One region of the Gottfriedia sp. NPDC057948 genome, then DNA from elsewhere that is predicted to be linked to it. Evidence: riboswitches for the same ligand, from Rfam matches in the RefSeq annotation. Region 1 holds a riboswitch; each other region holds the start of a gene.
The links. A riboswitch is a leader RNA that binds a small molecule or an ion and turns the genes downstream of it on or off. The one in region 1 is predicted to bind cobalamin.
Positions count from the first base shown of each region.

Region 2: it holds a riboswitch for cobalamin, as region 1 does, so the genes downstream of both, ACFVRR_RS10150 (ABC transporter substrate-binding protein) here and ACFVRR_RS13615 ((2Fe-2S) ferredoxin domain-containing protein) in region 1, are expected to answer to the same signal.
Region 3: it holds a riboswitch for cobalamin, as region 1 does, so the genes downstream of both, metE (5-methyltetrahydropteroyltriglutamate--homocysteine S-methyltransferase) here and ACFVRR_RS13615 ((2Fe-2S) ferredoxin domain-containing protein) in region 1, are expected to answer to the same signal.

Region 1 is NZ_JBHVPN010000008.1:41-8,248, reverse strand. Features, by position in the region: gene ACFVRR_RS13635 (precorrin-8X methylmutase) at 1-362, opposite strand, end outside; gene cobK (precorrin-6A reductase) at 379-1,176, opposite strand; gene ACFVRR_RS13625 (sirohydrochlorin chelatase) at 1,173-2,084, opposite strand; gene cobJ (precorrin-3B C(17)-methyltransferase) at 2,147-3,772, opposite strand; gene ACFVRR_RS13615 ((2Fe-2S) ferredoxin domain-containing protein) at 3,826-4,209, opposite strand; cobalamin riboswitch at 4,336-4,518, opposite strand; cobalamin riboswitch at 4,696-4,882, opposite strand; gene ACFVRR_RS13610 (DUF2187 family protein) at 5,467-5,661, opposite strand; gene lsrF (3-hydroxy-5-phosphonooxypentane-2,4-dione thiolase) at 7,154-7,945, opposite strand; partial or broken gene ACFVRR_RS13600 (cupin domain-containing protein) at 7,949-8,208, opposite strand, start outside.
Region 2 is NZ_JBHVPN010000004.1:310,263-318,470, forward strand. Features, by position in the region: gene resA (thiol-disulfide oxidoreductase ResA) at 1-65, shown strand, start outside; gene resB (cytochrome c biogenesis protein ResB) at 94-1,710, shown strand; gene ccsB (c-type cytochrome biogenesis protein CcsB) at 1,731-2,897, shown strand; gene ACFVRR_RS10140 (response regulator transcription factor) at 3,133-3,852, shown strand; gene ACFVRR_RS10145 (ATP-binding protein) at 3,852-5,636, shown strand; cobalamin riboswitch at 5,781-5,953, shown strand; gene ACFVRR_RS10150 (ABC transporter substrate-binding protein) at 6,077-7,036, shown strand; gene ACFVRR_RS10155 (FecCD family ABC transporter permease) at 7,002-8,054, shown strand; gene ACFVRR_RS10160 (ABC transporter ATP-binding protein) at 8,051-8,208, shown strand, end outside.
Region 3 is NZ_JBHVPN010000001.1:794,792-802,999, forward strand. Features, by position in the region: gene ACFVRR_RS03695 (amino acid permease) at 1-1,045, shown strand, start outside; cobalamin riboswitch at 1,314-1,512, shown strand; gene metE (5-methyltetrahydropteroyltriglutamate--homocysteine S-methyltransferase) at 1,660-3,948, shown strand; gene ACFVRR_RS03705 (acyl-CoA thioesterase) at 3,965-4,459, shown strand; gene abc-f (ribosomal protection-like ABC-F family protein) at 4,881-6,713, shown strand; gene ACFVRR_RS03715 (YitT family protein) at 6,827-7,645, opposite strand; gene exaC (acetaldehyde dehydrogenase ExaC) at 7,811-8,208, shown strand, end outside.

The DNA of each region.
Region 1 (8,208 bases):
CTTGTTGTATTCAGCCGTTTGGCTTCCTGGATGACATCTGGGTCGGAAATATAGACTTTAATTTCTCCTCCGAATTTTTGAATTCGTGCTTTATTTGCCCCACTTTGAATCATTTGAACATCTGCAACTACCATTTTCCCGCTCCGAATCGCCCGAATACCGGACTGAATTGCGTCAGGATGGAAGAGGACGCTTTGCCCAAGTTCAAAATCAGCGGATGCATGGATGATACGCTGGACAACTGGATACTGATCCTCAGTAAAAGGGTGCTCCCCAATTTCTTCATTAATCATTTCAAAACTTCTACCTTCAATCTGTTCCGGTTGGACGGTTAACGGTTTAAATTCAGTACGAAAATCCATTTATCTCACTCCTGTATTAAAATGATTGTTCTGTTGTGACAATTGGTGTGGAACCAATCTTTTTATGTAATTCTGTGATGACATCGATAAAATTAGCATAGACGGTACCATAATTCAGTTTTGGGCGGCCAATAAGGATAACCTCAATCCCCAGTTCCTTGGCTGCTTCCACCTTTTCATCGACCGATCCGACTTTCCCACTCTCTTTAGTCACCATTAAGGTGACGCCATATTGCTTATATAGGGCTTTGTCGAACTCTTTTGAAAATGGGCCCTGGATCGCAATAATATTTTTCTGTGGCAGCCCAAGTTGCTCACATTTTTCCATATTATCCATACGAGGCAGCATCCTGGCGATCAAGCGAATGTCCGGGTTACCTAATAGTTTTTCTGTGAAAATTTTAAGCGTCTTGCTGCCTGTTGTCAGCATCACCACGCCTTTATTGGCCATTGCAAGCTCCGCAGCTTCCTCGTAGCTTTCGACGACTTTCATTTTGTCATATTGGAAATTTTGTGACTCCCGTTCATATCGAATATAGTGGATTCCCGCTTTTTCGGACGCCTTGATAGCGTTTTTCGAAGCTTCTTCCGCAAACGGATGACTGGCATCGACAACCGCTAGAATACCTTTTGTGTGAATCAACTCCACCATGTCCTCATCCGTTAATCTGCCTACTTGTACACATATACCTGACTCCCTTAATTCAACCGCTGCATTTTCTGTGACTACTGAGGCCAGAAGATCGAAGCCTTCCTTTTTTATTTCTAAAGTAAGGGCTCTTGCATCACTTGTACCAGCTAATACGAAAATCATCCTCTATCTCCAGCCTTTTGCACCGCATGTTTGTGATCATGGTCATGATGTTCATGGTTATGGCCGTGATGATGATCGTGGTCATGATGGTGGTGGTGATCGATATGTTCCATCACATTAAGACGGTATTGGCAGGTATCACAGTTCATCTTCACTTCATCACGAAGGGCTTCTTCCACCCGATCGATTAAAATTGTCTGTAATTTTGGATGATAACCAAAATAGTCAGCCAACTTAATTTCAACCGCGGAATATTGATTTTGAATAGGTACCATCATATCTTCTAACCGTTTAATCAGGATGCCAGTGAATAGAAAGTAAGGCAGGATTACTACTTTTTTTGCTCCAAGCTTAATACAGCGCTCAATCCCTTCGTTAACTAAAGGATTGGTCACCCCCATAAAAGCAGGTTCGACGATTTTATAGTTTGTTTTTTCCCATAGTAATCTAGCAATTTTATATAAATCACTATTCGCATCAGGGTCGCTTCCGCCACGTCCTAACAAAAGGACAGCCGTATCGTCTTCGATGGTTTCTACATTCTCGCCAATTTCCATTAATCTAGTTTTTAGAATTTCAAATGTTTCCTCATGAACACCAATTGGTCGGCCATAAGTAAATTGAACAAACGGATATTTATTCTTTGCCTCATCAATAGCTGCTGGAATATGAATTTTGGAGTGTCCTGCCTGTAAGAGCATGATCGGAATCAAGACAACATGGTCGGCCCCTTTCTCCACACATAGATCGATGCCTTGATTCACTGTTGGTTGTTCAAATTCTAAAAAACACGTCTCGAGCAGGAAAGAATCTTCCCAAGTCTTTCTCATCTCACGGATGAACTCTCGAACCTGCTGATTTCCTTCTTGATCTCTACTTCCATGCCCCACAAATAAAATTGCTCTCAAAATATTTCCTCCCCTTTGTTTGTAAATGCCTTACCTGCCAATTATCGCTAGACTTCTCTCCTTTATTCCCCGCAAACAGCTGCTTCGATTTTAAGATTTGGTGTGATATCCTGGTACACAAAACCTTGAACTTCTTTGACCCGTTTAAAAAATTTATAGAAACGTTCATTTGGATACGCTTTTTGTTGGTACTCTTGAACAATTCCCTCTATGACCCCGACAATTTTTTCCGGTGCGATTCCTTCAGCTACGATTTGGCCATTATGGGCGGTTCTTCCAGCTGTCTTGGCTCCTAAAAACAAATCAAACGCTCCTTTACGGTAGACAATGCCAATATCTTCTTTTACGGCTCCATAACATGCCATGCCGCAGCCATTCACACCAAGTTTCAGTTCTTTTGGGAGTTCCATGCCGCCAAGCCTTACTTGTAGCTCATCGGCATAAGGGATAGAATCCTTCTTTTCTCCGTCACAAAAATCACAGGCTTTTACGGTTAATACGTCGCCAACAGGAGCAATTAAAAAGTTGGCTGCAGTTAGTTTTTCAATAATCTCATCAGGCTTAGAGGTTAAAATTTGCAGCTTCATAAAATGGTCTTGTGTGTATTCCATGACTCCTTCTTCTCCGATAATTTCGGAAAGAATGACCATCTGATGCGCGGTAAATTTTTTATTGGCGACACCAGGGCTGACCGCTACCTCAAAAATAGATTGAAAGTCTTGCTTCACAATTAAACCTTGGGTTTGTCCATAGGTCTCACCTAGGATCATTTGCAAGGCTTCCTCAGCCAACTCTCTTGGCGACTCTTTCACAGAGGTTGGGGTGACTAGTTTCTTGTTTACCGGCATACCATCTTCCATTTGCTCCAGTGCCCATGGTTCGGCTTCCTTTTGCAGACGCTGATGCGGTTTCAAAGGTTGAATTGCCTGATTTAATGTATACTTCCGCTGATAACCGCGCGGGGTGATCATCAATTCATCGTAGAAAAATGTTGATGAGTTGCCAATTAAAACGGTGGTTAACATGCCAATTTCATGATCTAACATCTCTTGTAAATTGGTTAAGACGATCTTTTGACTATCACGGAAGGCGCTCTTTACCAATCCTACAGGGGTGTCTGGCGAGCGATATTTTAATAGAATTTTTTGTGCTTCCATGATCTGCCGTGTTCTTCTCCCGCTTTTTGGATTGTATAGGGCAATCACAAAATCAGCTTGAGCGGCCGCTTCGATTCGTTGCTCGATCAAGCTCCAAGGTGTTAAATGGTCACTTAAGCTAATCGTACAGGCATCATGCATGACCGGCGCGCCTAATAAAGCAGCACAGGAGTTGATGGCAGAAATGCCAGGGACCACCTCCACTTTTACCCCTGAGTCTTTTTTCCAGCCTTTTTCAATTAGCACTTCGTAAACAAGTCCTGCCATTCCATATACACCGGCATCACCGCTCGAAATGACAGCTACCGTGTAACCGAGCTCAGCTTGTTTCACAGCCTCCTGCGCACGGCTCACTTCTTCTGTCATTCCTGTGCTGATGATTTGCTTTCCAGCTATTAATCCCTTGATTAAATCCACGTAGGTTTTGTAGCCGATAATGATATCACTTTCTTGGATGGCTTCCTTTGCCCGTCCGGTAATATGTTTTTCATCACCTGGGCCAAAACCAATAACCAATAATTTACCTTTCACACTATTACGCCACCTTCCACAATTTCAAACTAGAATCCAGCTACTATCCGCTGTTAAATCTTTTCTTTAACCGCTTTTTGTATTCCTTCGATGCATTCCGACCCTTCTGGATGTATGAATCCAGCTTCGGAATATTGATAGATCGAATGCTCCTGAAGGCAATGACCTTCAGCCAGATGACGCTTTACAATCGTAGTTCCCACTTCTGGGGTTACGTTTTTATACCAAGTCCCTGAAGGATAGACGATGGCAACAGGTGCATCCTTACATCTCCCGTTGCATCTCGTTCTTGTAGTATGTATGATTGAATCTAAGCTTAAATTGGTGATTTCATTCCGTATTGCTTGTGTCGCTTCCTCCCCACCCTTTCTCATACAGCTGCTGCCGTTACAAATGAGGACATGATGTTTCGTCCCTTGTAAATTCCAAGTAGTCATGTAACATACTCCCTTTCGTTTTTTCATAAAAAAAGCACCCCTATGGACATAGGGGTGCAGAATAAATACACACAAAAAAATAGCGATGTAAGTTCAGCACTTCTACCTATGTTCCCGTAGGTTGATTGAAGCTATTAGGTAAAGGCAGGTCTCCTGACTTAGGTTCATCATTCTATTGCGTCTTCCCAAATTCCTTCAGTGACATCTGCAATGAACTCCCCTTACAGTGGCGGGTACCGTGACGGATTTAAACCGTACTTCCCTTTTAAGCACTAATTTTCATAGTGCACCAATCCTAATCTATTCAATTTTTAAAAAGACTTGTTTCTTCTAGAGGCATAATATAGGCATAAAAAATGATTTAGAATCATTAAAACGAAAAAATCCGTTCAACAAAAGTTGAACGGATAAAACGCCAGCACAAAGAAAGTTAAAAAATAATCCTTTTTGTCCAAACGTTTCATCTTCTCAACACCCGAAGAAATCGAAACTTTAAAAGCTAAGACAGGTCTCCTGACTTGTGTATCTTCCTACTTTAGACCCTTCCCGTAACGTCCATATAAACGTTTCAGTGGTTTGTCTATTTCGTCCACACTTACAGTTGCGGGGACAGTTCTGGTAATGCTCCAGATTCCCTATTAAGCCCTAAGGCATCTTAACTAATTGTTAACAAATTAGTATTTAATTTATTAGATAATATTATTCTAGTCTATCAGATTTAATATTTCAAGAGTTTTTAAACTACTTTAAGGAAAACGCTACCCTCCAATAACTTCATCTTGGTTAAGTAATTGAATGTAATATAGAAATAGCAGAAATTAAATATCGACATTTCTTTTTTTAAAACTTTTTGTTATTAAGGACAAGTAAAAAGTGAACTCTTCGTGTGGTTTTCTTGTAAACTTGTCCGTGAAATTGTCCGCACTTTTATTTATTTTTAATTCTATAAAAAAGGAAATAAAAAAAACCTTGAAATTACAAGGTTTTTTTATTATATTTTTTCGACTAAAACAGCCGTTCCATGAGCGACTATTTCATTGTTACTCTATTACATCTTATCAACCCAATACATTTTCACATCACAAATCCTATCGGATCTGTCCCGAGTACTGGCCCCACCTACGCCAAATACGATGATAGCCACACATGCCATCCAACCTACTATTTAGTATAACAGAAAACGCTTACATTTTCAATATTTAGAATATTCGTTAAAAATATTTTAATAACTCAAGAATAACTGACTTTTCTTTCCCTTCAGATACCATCAATCACTTTGTAATTTTTATGTGATACAACTGTTCTGTTTCCTTCAAACACCAATTCCGTTTTATTATCGATTATATTTACAATAACTGTATTTTCATTGACCTTTTCAACAATCCCTTTAATTTCATTCTTAAATAAGACATGTTCCCCTATTTCAGCTATCTTTTTTGCCTTGAATTTCATCTTCTTCTCCCCAATCATCATCTTTATTTTTCTTAGTTTTACTTCATTGTTATATTTTGATTTTTCTTATTCACAATTGAAAACGTCTTCATCAATATGTAGATGAACATTAATTCGTACCAAGTTAGCTAGATCCTTTATGAGTAATACGACTAAATTCTTTTTCTAATTCTAACTTATACAAATAACCTAGTGGACATTTTTTTATCCGTTTCATACAATGATGAAAGATTAAGAAGTAATGATTTTAATTACTTTTTCTTTCAAACTACTTTTTTATTATATTACCAAAATTTTAGATATAAATAAAGTATTTATTTTGAATACTGAAATTTTAGGAGTGTAGTATTGTCTTTTCATTTTTAACCAGCAGTTCATCCGAAAATTAATATTCTATTACTAGAAATTTTTTTAAAAATACTGTTAGGGAAATTCTACACCATCTAGGATAATAACAAAACAAATAATTCACTTTGGCATCTGCATCTTCATTTAATGTTATGATCAGAAAGTAACGAATGAATCTTCATTAGAACCTTTGCATATCTCTGAATAATTTCATTTGGATTTTTACTAGATTCACTATCGATAAAAATACAATATTCTTCTATGTATTCAATAAAAAGTTGATCTGTTCACCAAAACAGAATAACTTTTTATTGAATTATTATATAATAGACAGATTATTACCATAAAATTTTTATTAAAATATTATTTTGCATCAGTTATTATCTAATAGAAGTATTTTTTTTAATGAATTAGCTTTGGAGGAAAATTTGAGTAGTAATTTTGGATTTTTAAATACATGGCTTGATTTATCTCTCCTATACCAGGTTATAAAAAATAAAAAAAGATGCTACACATAACATATAACCTCTTATACATAACATAATAATGGTTAATTTATGAGGGTTTAGAGGATAATTCATGACCATATAAAGCTTATTTTTAGAGGTGATATAAGGGTATGGATAATGAACAAATCGTATATAGTCCAAGTGAAGCGGCCAAACAACTTAACCTTAAAGAAGTACTTTTAGTCATTATGTTAGTATCCTCGAAAATGAAGGTTTTGACATCGAGAGAGATAGTAAAGAAACATAGAACTTTTTTAACTCAATACCTTCTAGCCATTGAAAATATGCTTGAGTATAGAAGATTACTATAAACTACAATAAAGACCAATCTCTTTTATAAAAGTACTGGGACTATCTTTAGTGTATTTGCATTTTCGAGCTACTATATAAACTGGGAAAACACATTGCTCGTATCAATTTTCACTTATTAAAACTAACAATTTTTTAAACTAATAAAAAAGTGCAAGAAATTTTCACATCCCTACACTTTTCTTAATTTAATAATTATTTTTGTAATACAGTTATTGTTTTTGGACTTGTCGTAACTTTAAAGCCTTGTTTACTAATCACTTCTGCTGATACTGTGTTCGTATTATTAAGGTGGTATTGTAAAAGGTTTCCTTTTTTTACACATATTAAGCTTTTACTTTTGAAGAAGATTCATATAAATCTACCGCTTCATTTACTGTGAATCCTTTGTGAACGATGGAATGTATCGCTTGGATCATTGCAAGAGGATGCTGAGATTGCCAAATATTTCTTCCCATATCCACCCCAGCTGCACCTTGCTCCATAGCATTATACGTAATTTCTAGTGCTTCACGAATTGTATCAAATTTTGGGCCACCTGCAATAACTATAGGAACCGGGCACTTACTCGTTACCTGTTCAAAGTTGTCGCAGTAATAAGTCTTAACAATATCGGTTCCCATTTCAGCAAGAACTCTTGAAGCTAATGCTAAGAACCTGGCATCCCGTTTTTCAAGCTCTTTTCCGACGGCAGTAATTCCAAGTACGGGTATTCCGTAATCATGAGCATCAGTTACAACATGGGCTAGATTTGTTACTGTTTGAGTTTCATAGTCAGATCCGATAAAAACCGAAACCCCTACACCAACAACATTATGGCGAATTGCTTCTTTTATTGATGTAACGATCGTTTCATTCGCTAGATTCTTCCCTAACGTTGTAGGACCACCTGAAACACGAAGAACCATTGGTTTTTCCGTATTTTTCGGAATACACGCTGCAAGTGTACCTCTTGTTAAATATAGCGAATCCGTGTATGGAAGTAATTCTCTGACAGTTTCCTCAGGCTTTTCTAAACCTCTTATTGGCCCTAAAAAATAACCATGATCTATCGCAAGCATTACTGCCCTCTTATTTGGTAATATTTTGTTTAATCGATTTTGAAATCCCCAGCTCACTATCTATTCACTCCTTAACTTGATTTCTGGATTCTTTATATTCACAACATCTCTTTCCAAAATATGCGGAGATTTAATGAAGAGCGCTTTAAAGGTTTTGTCAGTTTGATTGATAAGGTAATGAGCATCGCCTGGGCGGCATTGAATCATATCACCTGGTATTGTTGGAACCTTATTTCCATTAATATAGAAATCTATCTGCCCTTCTAGGATATAGAAAATTTCTTCGCAAACTGTATGATAATGGTTTTGGAAGTCTTGAC
Region 2 (8,208 bases), on a different contig from region 1:
TCGTAACTGGTCAAATGACACCGAATTCTTTTGAAAGTTATATTAAAGAAATATTACCAAAATGATGAGTGTACATTAGTAAGGGGAAATAAAATGGAGACTTTTAAATGTGAATGTGGTCATCTTAATCATGTAGGTACTATAATATGTGAGTCATGTGGTAAACCTCAAGATGAAAAAGCAACCGAATTACTTGATATGCGCTATGAAGGGACTGCTAGAAGATCAATCGTTAATAATCAAACTTATATAGATAAAATATGGACGTTTTTTTCATCTGTAAAAGTAGCTGTTGTAATCATTCTAATTACGCTAGTAGCATCAGCATTAGGTACTATTTTTCCGCAAAGAGAGTTACTACCGCCTACTGCGAATCCTGCAACGTATTATCAAGATGAATATGGAATCTTTGGTAAAATATACGATGCAATTGGTTTGGATAATACGTTTAACTCTTGGTGGTTCATGTTACTTGTTGCATCGATTGGGATATCACTAGTAATCTGTAGTTTAGATCGAATTTTACCACTCTATAAAGCTCTAAACAAACAAACTGTTACTAGACATCCAAACTTTTTAAAAAGACAAAAAATGTTTGGAATTAGTAGAGTTGAACAGATTCCAGACGAAATAGAAAAAGCTAAAGTTAACTTGCGTAAAAGAGGTTATAAAATTCGTGAAGAAAACGGCAATATCTTAGCGGAAAAAGGACGTTTCTCTCGTTGGGGTCCATATGTAAACCATATAGGGTTAATTATGTTCCTTATTGGGGTAATGATGAGATATGTACCAGGTATGTATATGGATAAAGCTCTTTGGGTTCAAGAAGGCGAATTAAAACCTGTCGTAGGTACAAACCAAAACTATTATATTAAATTAAATGATTTCCATATGGAAACGTATGATAAAGATAAAGAGGGTAAAGTTTATAAAAAAGCGATTGAGCGCTTTGGAAATGATAAGATTCCTAAAAACTATCAAGCTGATGTGACGTTGTATAAACGCGAAGGAAATTTAATACCAGGAGAAGATCCAAAACTTAAAAAAGTAAAAGATTATAGTATTAAAGTTAATGAACCTCTAAAGTTCCAAAACTTCGCTCTATATCAAGTAGATTATCGAATTGGTGAATTTAGTGCATTTTTATTTACATTACAAAATAAACAAACAGGTGAAAAATTAGGGCCAATAACAGTAGATTTACAAAATCCTAAAGAAGTATATGACTTGAAAAATGGATATAAAGTAGAACTTAAAAATTATTTTCCTGATTTCTATTTTAACTCTGATGGTCAACCTGATACAAAAACGAGAAAACCGAACAATCCAGCGTTTGTATTTAAAATGACTACTCCAAAAACACCAAAAGGTGAAGTAGCATTCGTTGCGATCAAACAAAATATTGAACCAAATGGTGAAAACAAATATAAAATGTCATTTGCAGGTATTGAAACAAAAGATTCAACAGGTTTAACAGTACGTAAAGATTTAACTCTTTGGTTACTTGGACTTGGAGGAGCAATCTTTATGATCGGTGTAATTCAAGGGATGTATTGGTATCACCGACGTGTTTGGATCCAAAATCAAGATGGGGAAGTTTGGGTTGCGGCATTTACAAATAAAAACTATTATGGTTTAAAGATGGAATTAAAGAAAGTGTTTAAAGACACAAAAATAGAATTGCCGATTGATCAACAAGCTAATGAATAGTGTTTAACTAGGGGGAAAATATGTACGAGCTAAGTAGTAATTTTTTATTTATCGCGTTTATTTGTTATATTGTAGCTACTTTCTTTTTTGGTGGCTCTTTGAAAACAAATGATAATGGTCCAAATAGATGGGGTACAATTGGAATTACAGTTACATTAATTGGATTCTTGTCTCAAATTACTTATTTTATTTTAAGATGGATTGCAGCTGGGCATGCACCTGTAAGTAATCTATTTGAATTTATTACATTCTTTGGCATGATGTTAATTTTTGCGTTTATCATGATTTATTTTATGTATCGTTTAAATATAATTGGATTATTCGCATTACCATTGTCAATAATCATCATTGCTTATGCATCAGTATTTCCACATGAAATCAAACCATTAGTTCCATCTTTAAAAAGCTACTGGTTACATATCCATGTAACGACAGCAGCTTTAGGGGAAGCTATTTTAGCAATTAGTTTTATAACAGGACTAATTTATTTAATTAAAAATATTGATCAAAAAGTATCAACAAAGAAAACATTTTGGCTAGAAGCAGTTTTATATTTCTTAGTAACTGTTGTTGGTTTCGTTGTTATTTCAACAGCATTTACTGCATCTGGATACGAAGCAAAATATAATTGGATTAATAAAGATAAAGTACAAGAAGAAATGGTCTATAATCTTCCATCACTTGTTGGTCCACATAAAGGTGAATTGACTACAAAAGATCGATTTGAAGCCCTTGCTGAAATGCCAGCTATGGTTAATGCTAAAAAATTGAACACTGTAATTTGGTCAGTTTTTGCCGGAGCAGCTTTATATGCAATCATCCGTTTAATTTTAAGAAAACGAATTGGTGCATTTTTACAGCCTTTTGTACAAAAAGTAGATAGTGAATTATTAGATGAAATCGGATACCGTGCTGTAGCAATTGGCTTTCCGGTATTTACACTTGGCGGACTAATCTTTGCTATGATTTGGGCTCAAATTGCTTGGACAAAGTTTTGGAGCTGGGACCCAAAAGAAGATTGGGCATTAATAACATGGTTATTCTATGCAGTATTCTTACATCTGCGTTTCAAACGAAATTGGCAAGGTGAAAAGTCTGCTTGGTTAGCCGTACTAGGATTTGCGATTATTATGTTTAACTTAATTGCTGTTAACTTAATCATTGCAGGCTTACACTCTTATGCGTAATTAATAAAAAGCCCTGTAAAGGATAAACTTTCCTTTATAGGGCTTTTTTTCTAATTTATATTTTCGATCTACATGAATTAAAATTTGGTTCACTAGAAATGGTACACATACTTCCTAGTTTTTTTTCACTATTTTATGGAAATAATAATTTCTAAGAATTATGTAAAAATGTTCACAAATTATACTAGAATATACAATTTTTATTATGTAGAATTATGAAGAGGGGGTCGAAATTATGGATCAAAATATAAAAATATTAATAGCAGATGATGAAGATCGTATTAGACGATTATTAAAAATGTATTTGGAACGTGATGGTTATAGTATTGATGAGGCTGAAAACGGCGAGGATGCTTTAAATTTAGCATTGAAGAATGAATATTCCTTAATCGTATTAGATTTGATGATGCCTAAAATTGATGGAATTGAAGTTTGTAGGGAATTACGAAAAACAAAAACAACTCCTGTGATCATGTTAACGGCAAAAGGGGAAGAAACAAACCGTGTTCAAGGTTTTGAAGTAGGGACAGATGATTATATCGTAAAACCATTTAGTCCGCGTGAAGTCGTTCTTCGAGTTAAAGCTCTATTAAGACGTTCTTCCCCTGTACCAGTATTTACTTCAGACAATTCTTCAGCGAAGGATATCGTTGTGTTTCCGCATCTAACGATTGATAATGACGCGCATAAAGTAATTGTTGAAGGGGAAGAGATCAGTTTAACGCCAAAAGAATACGAACTACTGTTGTTTTTAGCTAAGGCACCTGACAAAGTATTTGATCGTGAAACATTATTAAAATCAGTTTGGCAATATGATTTTTTCGGAGATTTACGTACAGTAGACACACATGTTAAACGTCTCCGAGAAAAACTGAGTAAAAGCTCTGAGGATGCTGCGAAAATGATCGTCACTGTTTGGGGTGTCGGTTATAAATTTGAAGTAGGTCAGGAGTAATGATCGTAAGAAGTTTAGTTGGAAAGCTTTGGCTGACAATTATCTTACTAGTCTCTCTTGTATTATCATTCTTGACCTTTGTCTTAATAGGATTTTTTGAAAAATTTTATATTGACCTTCAAGTACAAAATATGAAGGATGATGCCACAAAAATTGCACAGTTAATAGAAAATGGTCAACCACTCTCCGATATTGAGTATTTATCAAATAATATTGTTAGTAGATATTCAAGAGTAATCATTTCTATTGACGGTCAAGAGCCATGGTATTCAAATAATACATATGGAATACAGGAGCTACCATTTAAAGAAATTAAAAATGATGAAATCTTAAATAAAACGTTAACTGATCATAAAGAGGTCAGTAAAAGACTTGTTTATGGTGAAAATAGTGAGAGAGAAAAATTAGTTGTAGGTGCTCCATTACATACAAACTCAAAAAATGGAGCTGTATTTATATACCAAACATTACAACCTGTAAAAGTGATGATTCACCAAACGACTAATTTTGTCTTGCTCGCGGCATCGATTGGGATCGTATTAACAACATTTTTCTCATTTTTTCTTTCTTCTAAAATTACAGCTCCTCTTAGAAAGATGAAAGAAGTTGTAAGTAGTATGACTTCAGGGAATTTTAATGTGAAAGTACCAATCCATTCAAGTGATGAAATTGGAGAACTTGCGTATTCATTTAACAAGATGAGTAAACAATTAAATTTTAATATGAATGCATTAAAACAAGAGAAGGAGAAAGTTTCTAATATTATTACAAGTATGGTAGATGGTGTAATTTCGATTGATAAAGAAGGTCAAATCGTGACATCGAATCCACCAGCTGAACGTTTTTTGAAAATGCTTAATGATGATCAATTTGAAGAACCTTCTTCACTTGTTTTAACGAAGGAACTATTAGATTTATTTGTATTAGTTGTCGAAAGTGAGAAAAAGCAATTTATAGAACTAAATTTCGATCAAGGCAATTGGCAAGTTTTAATGTCGCCTCTTTATAATCAAACAAATATAAGAGGCGTTGTAGCGGTGATTCGGGATGTTACAGAACAAAGACGTTTAGAAAAGATGAGAAAAGATTTTATAGCGCATGTTTCTCATGAACTTCGAACGCCTATTTCCTTATTACAAGGTTATAGCGAAGCGATTGTTGATGGTGTAGCAGAATCCAAGGAAGAGATGCAAGAATTGTCACAAATCATCTATGATGAGTCACTTAGAATGGGTCGATTAGTAAATGATTTGTTAGATTTAGCAAGAATGGAGAACGGATTTACTGAACTAAATAGAGACTTCGTTCCTCTAGTACAATTTGTAGATCGGATTTTACGCAAGTTTAAAGGTTTATCAAAGGAAAAAAATATTAAACTATTTGGAGAAATCGACAACATTCCGCATTTAAATATCTACATAGATGAGGATCGGATGGAACAGGTTTTTACAAATTTAATTGATAATGCAATAAGACATACAAATGAAAATGGAAGAATAATTGTTTCAGTAAATCAAAATGAAAGATCAACTACATTTAATTTTATTGATTCAGGTGCAGGGATTTCAAAAGAAGATTTACCTTTTGTATTTGAACGTTTTTATAAAGCGGATAAAGCTCGTACAAGAGGTAGAAGTGGCACGGGTTTAGGTTTATCAATCGTTAAAAATATTGTAACAGCACATGGTGGATCGATTCAGGTCTATAGTGAAGTAGGACAGGGAACGACATTTAAAGTTAAAATACCGCATAATTTACGAATGAACGAAAAAGATGTAGAGTAATCTTGTTTCATATAAAACATATTACTTTTAAGTTTACAGAAGATATCACTGCTAAACACGCAAAAAACAAAAAAATAAGTAAAATAATAAACATATAAAGAAAATAATTGAATTCTTACCAAATTTATCTTACGATTGAATTAATGAAATATTGATGAGTTTAGTGCAAGTATTGCTTAAAAGGGAATCTGGTATAATCCAGAACTGTCCCCGCAACTGTAATGTGGACGAAACGAATAGCCACTGTTCTTTAAGAATGGGAAGGTCGGAGTAGGTTGAAACAAAGTCAGTAGACCTGCTAAATTCATCCTTGTTCAATTCTTCGGGGAGTAAGAATTTGAAGCAGCAGTTGCAAGAATTCTTGTATTTATATGTTGTTTCAGCCCCGTTCAAAATGAATGGGTTTTTTTTATGCTTTCCAAAATATTAGGAGGATTTAAATGAAGAAGTTTTTATCAAGTTTTATCATTATGTTATTGTGTTTAGGATTATTTGGTTGTAATAATGATACGACACAAAAAAAATCGAATGTAAGTAAGAGTGAACAAGCAACTTTTCCAATGACTGTAAAAGATGCAACGAACAAAGAAGTTAGCTTTAAAGAGGCACCTAAAAGAATCGTATCACTTATTCCAAGTAATACTGAAATCTTGTTTTCTATTGGTGATGGCAAGGATGTAGTAGGGGTAACGGATTTTGACAATTATCCAAAAGAAGTAAAATCAATTGATAAAGTTGGCGGAAATAATGCCGATATGACTTATAATGTTGAAAAAATTATTTCATTAAAGCCAGATTTAGTTTTAGCGCATGAATCAAGTTTAGGAATTTCTGCTGACGGTTTAGAACAGATCAAACAAGCGGGGATCAATGTTTTTGTTGTAAAAAATGCTGCAACTATTAAAGACGTGTATGATACAATTCAACAAGTTGGAGAAATAACGGGAAAAACTGAGCAATCGAAAAAAGTAGTAACTGGTATGAAAACAAAATTAGATGAAATTAGCAAAAAAACAGCTAAAGCAAATACAAATCCAAAGGTTTGGCTTGAAATATCAGGACCACCAGAAATATATACAGCAGGTAAAGGTACGTTCTTAGATGAAATGCTTTCGATTGTTCATGCTAAAAACGTTGCTGAAAGTGAAAAAGGTTGGGTTAAGTATAGTGAGGAATCAGCTATTAAAGCGAATCCTGATGTGATTTTAACTACTTATGGATATTATGTTCCAAATTTAGAAAAAACTGTAATGGCTAGAAAAAACTGGCAAACAGTAAACGCAATTAAAAATCACCGTGTATATGATGTTAATTCAGATACAACATCTAGACCTGGTCCAAGACTTGCAGAGGGAGTCGAAGCAATTGCAAAGGCGGTTTACCCAGAGCTTTATAAATAATACATATTTAATCTTTTTAATTCCAATTATCTTATTAATTTTTTTATTTATTTTAGGGGTTTCGATTGGGTCTACATCGATTCCCTTTTCTTCTATTATTTCTAGCTTTTCAGATGCTCTATTTAAAACTGATTATGTTCCAGCTGATATTCAAACAATTGTCATGAATATACGAGTGCCAAGGGTAATGTTAGCTGGATTAGTCGGTGCTAGCCTTTCGTTGGCAGGTGTTGCATTTCAAGGAATACTTAAAAATCCATTAGCTGATCCTTTTACATTAGGTGTCTCTTCAGGTGCCTCTGTAGGAGCGGTGGTTGTTTTATTTTTTCAAATAAGCTTACCTTTTGTAACTTATTTTACTTTGCCAGTTGTTAGTATATTATTTGGATTTGGAACACTCATCTTATTATTACTATTTGTTCGAAAACTAGATCCATCTCTTAATGTAGAGACAATCATACTAGGTGGCATTATAATAAGTTCGTTTTGTTCTGCATTATTATCATTATTTATAACGTTTTCAAATAATGAATTACGTACAGTAATTGGCTGGTTAATGGGTAATATCGGTGGGAGGGGCATTCAGTACTCTCTTAGTTTATTACCGTTTTTAATCATTTCATTCTTAATTTTATTTAGTCAAAATAGGCAGCTAGATGCGATGACATTTGGTAGCACAAATGCAAAACATATCGGAATTGATGTAAAAAAATCCACTTATTTAATTTTGTTAACTGGTAGTATTTTGTCTGGTGCAGCAGTAGCTGTTTCTGGAACAATTGGATTTGTGGGATTAGTTGTTCCGCATTTTACTAGAACTTTGGTAGGGCCATTACATAAAAAATTACTTCCATTATCAATGATCAATGGCGCAATATTTTTAATCGGGTCGGACATATTATCAAGAGTTGTATTAGCCCCAAGAGAGTTACCAATCGGGGTAATTACTTCATTAATTGGTGCTCCAATATTTGCATTAATTTTACTATCTTTGAAAAGAAATAGGGGAAAAGTATGATTAAATGTCAAGATATCTCATATTCATATGATGGAATTCATACTGATTTGGATGAACTGTCTTATTCTATTAATCAAGGAGAATGGCTAGGAATTATTGGTCCAAATGGGAGTGGAAAGTCAACGTTTTTAAATATTCTTAGTGGACTTTTTAA
Region 3 (8,208 bases), on a different contig from region 1:
CTGGTTTCCAGACTTACCTGCTTGGATACCAGGAATTATTGCAATTGTGATTCTTGGTGCAGCAAATTTAATTTCGGTTAAATCATTTGGTGAATTTGAATTTTGGTTTGCAATGATTAAAGTCGTTACGATTTTATTGATGATTGTTGCAGGATTTGGTCTTATTTTCTTTGGTCTTGGAAACGGTGGAAATGCGATTGGTATATCTAACCTTTGGAAAAATGGCGGCTTCTTTACAGGTGGTTGGTCAGGTTTCTTCTTTGCACTTTCACTAGTTGTTGGAGCTTATCAAGGCGTTGAATTAATCGGTATTACAGCTGGAGAAGCAGAAAATCCGAAAAAAACATTAAAAGATGCGATTCAAAGTCTTATTTGGCGTATTTTAATTTTCTATATTGGTGCTATTTTTGTAATTGTAACAGTTTTCCCTTGGGATCAACTAAATTCGATTGGTAGCCCGTTTGTTGTAACTTTTGCAAAATTTGGTATTACAGCTGCAGCTGGAATTATTAACTTTGTCGTAATCACTGCTGCATTGTCTGGTTGTAACAGTGGTATTTATAGTGCAGGTCGCATGCTTTATACATTAGGTATAAATGGACAAGCACCAAAATATTTTACAAAAGTCTCAAATAACGGAGTGCCTTTATTCGGTACGTTCGGTGTACTAATTGGTTTAGTAATTGGTGTTATTTTAAATTTTATTGCACCAAAAAACTTATTCGTGTATGTATACAGTGCAAGTGTACTTCCTGGGATGATCCCGTGGTTTGTCATCTTAATTAGTCATATTCGTTTCAGAAAAGTAAAAGGAGATGAAATTAAAAATCATCCTTTTAAAATGCCTTTTGCACCATTTACTAACTACTTAACATTAGCCTATTTAGTTATGGTATTGATCGGTATGTGGTTTAATGATGACACACGTATCTCACTTATTGTAGGGATTATTTTCTTGGCAATCCTTGTCGTTTGTTTCTATGCTTTTGGTATCGGAAAACGTGTACCATTAGATGCTCAATCAGATGAAGAAATAGCTAATTAATACATTACTTAGTTTGATGGTAAGATGTTTCTTTGAACATAGCTATTCAATAAAAAAATAAATTTTATAAACAATCAATGCGTTCGTATGATAAGATCAAACAGTAATGAAACTGGATGAGATTAATATACGAACGCATTTTTTAATTTCTTGAATTACTAAATCAACAGCATTTATTTAATCCAAAATAAAAATTTTTTTTAAATAGTTCGGAAAATAAAAAATAAATATTTTGACTATTTTTGCATTTTATGACAAAATGATGAAAACTAAATAGTAGGGAATAGGTGTAAATGAAGTTCAAAGTTTGAAATCATTTACTTAAAAGGGAAGTTTGGTTTAATTCCAACACGGTCCCGCCACTGTAATAGAGGAGTAAATATGAAGATGCCACTTATTAAAATAGGGAAGGCTTTTATTTACAAAGATTCTTAAGTCAGGAGACCTGCCTATTCTAACGACGCTGTTTGACCTACGAGAGATAGGGAGGTGCCTTATGGAAAGAAAGCTTAAGTTAACGTATTCTAATTATTTATGTTTTCCAACTTAAAGGCATTTTTGTCTCTTATGAGATAAAAATGCTTTTTTATTTTAGTTAAAAGGAGAGGGTAAAAGTGGTACACATAAGTAATCTAGGATATCCGAGAATTGGTGAAAATCGTGAATGGAAAAAAACGTTAGAAAGCTTTTGGCAAAAGAAAATGAATCAAGAAGAATTTGAGAAGGAAATGAAATCACTAAGATTAAGCTCAATAAAAAAACAGTACGATTTAGGTGTGGAGCTAGTCCCTGTAAATGATTTTACGTTTTATGATCATGTACTAGATTTTGCCACTATGTTTGGCTGGATTCCTAGTCGATTTGGTGAAATTAATGATAGACCAAGTCTAGATACGTATTTTGCATTAGCAAGAGGAAGTAAAAACATTGTAGCTTGTGAAATGACGAAATGGTTTAATACAAACTATCACTATATCGTTCCTGAATATCAAAAAGAAAAGCAATCTAAATTACTATTCAATAAGCCTTTAGAAGCATACAAAGAGGCATTCATTGAGCTTGGTATAAAAACGAAACCTGTCATTCTAGGAATCTATTCATTTGTACAGTTAGCAAAAGGTTACCAGGAAGAAGAAAAACGAAACATAATAAATAATCTAGTAAGCCTTTATATACAAATGCTTAAAGAGCTAGAAAGTGAAGGTGTTGAGTGGGTACAAATTGATGAACCATGTTTTGTGTTAGAAGAATCAAGCGAAGATATTCGTTTTATGAAAGAAGTATATGATCAAATCGCAAAAGCTGTACCTACATTATCAATCATGCTTCAAACTTACTTTGAAGCAGTTGAACAATATAAAGAACTAATTTCATTCCCAGTAGAAGGCATTGGTCTTGATTTTGTTCACGGTAAAGATGGAAATTTAGAGTCGATCCTGAAGTACGGATTTCCAAATGACAAGGTATTAGGCGTAGGAATACTTAATGGGCGTAATATTTGGAGAAATGATTTAAATGATTCCATTGATTTTTTAAATTCTCTTAAAAAAGAAATAAGTCCAAAAGATTGGTGGATTCAACCGTCTTGTAGTTTGCTTCACGTACCAGTTACAAAAATTGAAGAGAAATTATTAAATGAAACATTGTTCGAGGCATTATCGTTTGCCGATGAAAAATTAGAAGAGCTAGTTATACTAAAAAGTTTATTTATAAACAAAGCGAGAATGTTTGAAAATGAAGTTAAATATGCAAGTAATTGTTTAGTAAATTTAAAACAGCTTAGCAAAAAAAATCATTCAACTAGTAATGAATTGGAATCCATTAATGAAGAAGATTTTAGAAGACCAGTACCATTCCATTTAAGATATCCATTACAAAATAAAGTAATGAATTTACCGATTTTACCAACGACTACAATTGGAAGTTTCCCTCAAACGAAGGAAATTAAACAAATAAGACAGCAATGGCGCAAAGGAAGAATTGATGATTCAGAATATATGAATCAAATTAAATTGAAAATTAAAGAATGGGTTGAACTTCAAGAAAATATTGATATGGATGTATTGGTACATGGTGAGTATGAGCGTACGGATATGGTTGAATATTTTGGTGAGAAACTAGAGGGATTTGCATTTACGAAAAAAGCATGGGTTCAATCTTATGGATCACGCTGTGTTAAACCGCCAATTATTTTTAGTAAAGTTGAATTTACAAAGCCCATTACTGTAAATGAAACTGAGTATGCACAAAGCTTAACAGCAAAACCAGTCAAAGGGATGTTGACAGGTCCAGTAACAATATTAAATTGGTCATTTGTTCGTGAGGATCGAACAAGAGAGGAAATAGCAAATGAAATTGCATTAGCTTTACGTAAAGAAGTAAATGCACTTGAAGCTGCTGGCATTTCAATTATTCAAGTTGATGAACCTGCAATTCGAGAAGGTTTACCTTTGAAGCAAAAAGATGGGGCTCAATATTTACATTGGGTAACGAGAGCATTTCGTTTAGCTACATCAAGCGTCCGAAATGAAACGCAAATACATACTCATATGTGCTATAGCAATTTTAGCGATATTATGGACACAATTATTGATTTAGATGCAGATGTTATTTCAATTGAACATGCAAGAAGTCATCAAGAATTTTCTACTTATTTAGCTGAGTCCCCTTACCCATTTGGAATTGGTTTAGGCGTGTATGATATTCATAGTCCGAGGGTACCGTCGGTTGAGGAAATGGAAGAAAATATTATTAGTTCTTTAAAAGTATGTGATGCAAATAGATTTTGGGTTAATCCAGACTGTGGTTTAAAGACGCGTAATGAAACTGAGGTAATAGATGCCTTATCAAATATGGTAAAATCTGCGAAAAAAGTTCGAGAAAAATATTATTCAATTATTTAATGATAGGGTGAAATCGATGAATGGTAGATATGTAAAAGAATCCAAAGTATTTGATAGTAGTAGAATATTTCCAACTGATTTAAATAACCATGGTACATTATTCGGAGGAAAAATGCTTGCCGCAATGGACTTAATTGCATCCATTTCAGCTACAAAGCATTCAAGAATGGAATGTGTAACCGCATCGATGGATTCAGTAGAATTTTTATGTCCAGTTCGTGAAAGTGACTGTATATATTATGAATCGTTCGTGATCTTAACAGGCTCAAGCTCAATGGAAGTATTCGTTCGAGCTACTGCCGAAGACCTACTTTCAGCTGAAAAAAGGGTTGCAGCAACATGTTTTGTAACATTTGTTGCACTAAAAGATGGAAAACCACATAAAGTAGTAGAGGTAATTCCAGAAACTGAGGAAGAAATTAAATTACAGCAATTAGCATTTAAACGTTTAGAAAGTCGCCAATTAAGAAAGAAATTGAGTAAGGAATTGGCATTAATTTGGAAAGAATAAAAAGAAAGCATTGAAAACATACTAAAATTAAGCTAAGATTAAATTAATATTTTTAAGGAGGCATCAAATTTAGACACTATGTACAATATCCGATAACTTTTTAAGCTAATGAATTTTATAGCAAAAAAGTACTCTGCCTGAAATCAGAGAAATTGGATAACTATGTCTATTTATGAGCCTATACTAATATTAAATTAATCCATTGTCTTAAATGCATGGTTTATTTACTATTATATTTCATTTGAAATATATTCTAACGTATATATATTTTTATATATACATGGCTTATTAAATCACATCCAATTTACACACAGGCAGATACTGCTTGTGTGTTTTTTATTTTCTCTCTTAAAAAATACTTTCGAAAACAGATTGTATTTTTAAGTAGAGTGATTTTTTAAAATCGGATGGAGTGAAGTATATGTTTATTATAAAAGCATCGAATATAGAAATAGAATTAAATGGGAAAACAATTTTTAAAAATGGAAACTTAGACATAAAACAAAATGAAAGGGTAGCATTAATTGGTGAAAATGGAGTTGGAAAGTCAACCTTTATTAATGCCCTTTTAGGTAATATTCCATTGAAAAAAGGAATGCTGCAAATTCACTATTCAAAAGATGAAATTGGATGGCTTTTAACAGATGAAGAGAATCAGGAAAACCTGTCAGCTAGGGAAGTGATTGAATCATTTGATCAAGAGCGATATTTCATCAAAAAGAATATAGAAAAGTATTTACTTGATTTGTCTAATGAAGAAAATCTTGCTAACTATAACGAGAGTTTAAGTAAATATTTAGAATTAGATGGCTATGATTGGGAAACAAAAATAGATCAAGTTTTGAAGAAATTTCAATTACCGCAAGAGTTATGGAATATCCCATTCAGTCATTTAAGTGGTGGACAAAAAACAAAAGTTAAATTAGCAAAAGTAATGATGAAGCAACCAAAGCTATTAATTTTAGATGAACCAACAAATCATTTGGACACTGAGTCAATCCAATGGTTAACGGAATGGTTACAAAATTTTAAAGGTAGTGTCCTTTTTATTTCTCATGAACGACAATTCATTGATGATGTTGCGACTGTTACAGTTGAATTAAGTGAAAGTGGTACAGTTAAGTATAATGGTGGCTATTCAACATACAAAATACAAAAAGAACATGAGCGAAAAACTCAGCAAGCACAATATGAAAAACAAGAAGCGGAAAAGAAAAAGCTTATTGAAACAATTAATCAATATAAACAATGGTTTACAAGCTCTCATAATGCTGCTAGTGAACGTGATCCTTTTGCTAAGAAACAAGCAGCAAAAAACGCATTAAGATTTAAATCAAAAGAAAAGGATTTAGATCGATTAGAGAAAAGAAAAGTAGAAAAACCAAAAGAAGTTAAAACAATTTCAGCGAGCTTTGAAAATGATTCGTTTTCAGCTAAACAAATGATTACATTTGAAAAAGTTGATTTTTCATATGATGAAAAATCGTTATTTAACCAAGTAGATTTTATTTTAAATAGAGAAGATCGATTAGCTGTAATCGGAAAAAATGGTTCTGGAAAATCTACATTTTTAAAATTATTAACAGGATTAACGATTCCTAATAATGGTGCTGTAAGACATAATCCTCAATTAAAAATAGGTTATTTTATGCAAGAGCTTGAAGCGTTAAATGAGGATTCAACAATTTTAAATGAAATTTTATCACTTCCAAATATGACTGAAACAGAGGCAAGAACAATTTTAGCATGTTTCCTTTTTAGAAGAGAGGATGTTTACAAGAATATTGCTCAACTAAGTATGGGTGAGAAATGTAGAGTTGCTTTCGTAAAATTATACTTTTCTGATTCTAATTTACTAGTGCTTGATGAGCCAACAAACTATTTAGATATACACACTAGAGAAAGAATTGAGGAAGCATTAGCTGCATACCCTGGAGCAGTAGTTGTAGTGTCACATGATCCATATTTACTAAAAAAGGTCTCAAATCGTGTAATTCATATTGAAAATGGAAATCTTTATGAATTCAAAGGATCTTTTGCAGATTGGAACGGAAGACAGAACATCTCAAACGATCAGCAAGCTTTATTAAATGAACGAATTAAATTACAACTAGAAATAGCTGCAATGAATGCAGAAGAAAAAGATACGGATGAAGAAAAGAAAGCTCAGATTTCAAAAATCGTCAAACTACAAAAGGAACTTGATGGAATAAATGAAAGTTTATTGACAGAGAGAAGGGAGAAAAAAGGGTAAGAGCATAAGAACTTAATAAAAAAAGTGCAGGGAAAATAAAAAACAAATCACTTAAGTTGGAATACTTATCGTGATTTGTTTTTTATCATATTTTCCGAGTTTTACTTAACTATTTATCCCGCCTTTAGTACATCATTTACATCATGTATAACGACAAATGCTTTTGGATCAATTGTGTGAATTATTTTTTTTAGTTCAAATAGTTCTTTATTATTAAGAATAATATATAAGGACTCTTTTCTTAGACCAGAGAAATGGCCTTTTGCAGGATAAATTGTTACGCCTCGATTCATTTCATTTGATACGATTTGTGCAATTTCATTTGCTTGATCGGAAATAATCGTAATCGCTTTTTTAGGATTTAATCCTTCCATAATAAAATCCAAAACTTTAATACCGATATAAATAGAAATTACAGTATATAATGTTTTCTCAAAGCCGATTACAAAATAACCACCTAAAACGACAATTAGATCAAATAATAGTAAAGATTTACTAATACTCCACCCAAAGGATTGATGTACCATTTGAGCAAGAACCGTAGAACCACCTGTTGTACCACCAGCACGAAAGACAATTCCTAACCCCAGGCCAATTAAAACACCAGCAAAAATAGTACCTAATAAAGTTTCGCTAGTTGGTACGCCGTAACCGTCCGTAATTCGTAAGAAAAATGAAATCGATACGATGGAAATAACTGTATAAATTATTAGTTGTTTCTTTAAATATTTATATCCAATTATTAACAAGGAAGCATTTAAAACAAAATATACGACATCAGGTGACCAGTTAAATAGATAATAAGTTATCATCGTAATGCCGGTAAAACCACCCTCAGCTAATTTATTCGGTATTGCAAAGAAATTAACACCGACTGCAAAAATAGCTGATCCAACAAGGAGATATAAAATATCTACGAAGTTTTTACGCACAGTTACCCCTCATTTTCTAACAGATTTTTTTCACTTCTATCATTCTACCTAATAATGAGTTTTGAATCAAAAAATTTCTATTAAACAAATTATCTATTATTAGTCATAGTTAGATACACGCTTACATAGGTTTATAAAGAGACAAGCTATTAAGGGGGAATCATTATGGTATTTGCTACACCTGGAAAATCTGGTTCATTAATTACGTTTAAAAATCGTTATGACAATTTTATTGGTGGGGAATGGGTAAGACCAGTAAGAGAACAGTATTTTGGAAATGTATCGCCTGTAACTGGACAAGTCTTTTGTGAGGTGGCTAGATCGACTTCAGAAGATATTGAAAAAGCACTTGATGCAGCACATGGTGCAAAAGGTAAATGGGGGAGAATGTCTGTAACTGAGAGGGCAAATATTTTACATAAGATTGCTGATCGTATGGAAGCAAATAAAGAATATCTTGCTGTCGCTGAAACTTGGGAAAATGGTAAACCTGTTCGTGAAACTTTAGCAGCAGATATTCCTTTAGCAATAGACCATTTCCGTTATTTTGCTGGATGTATCAG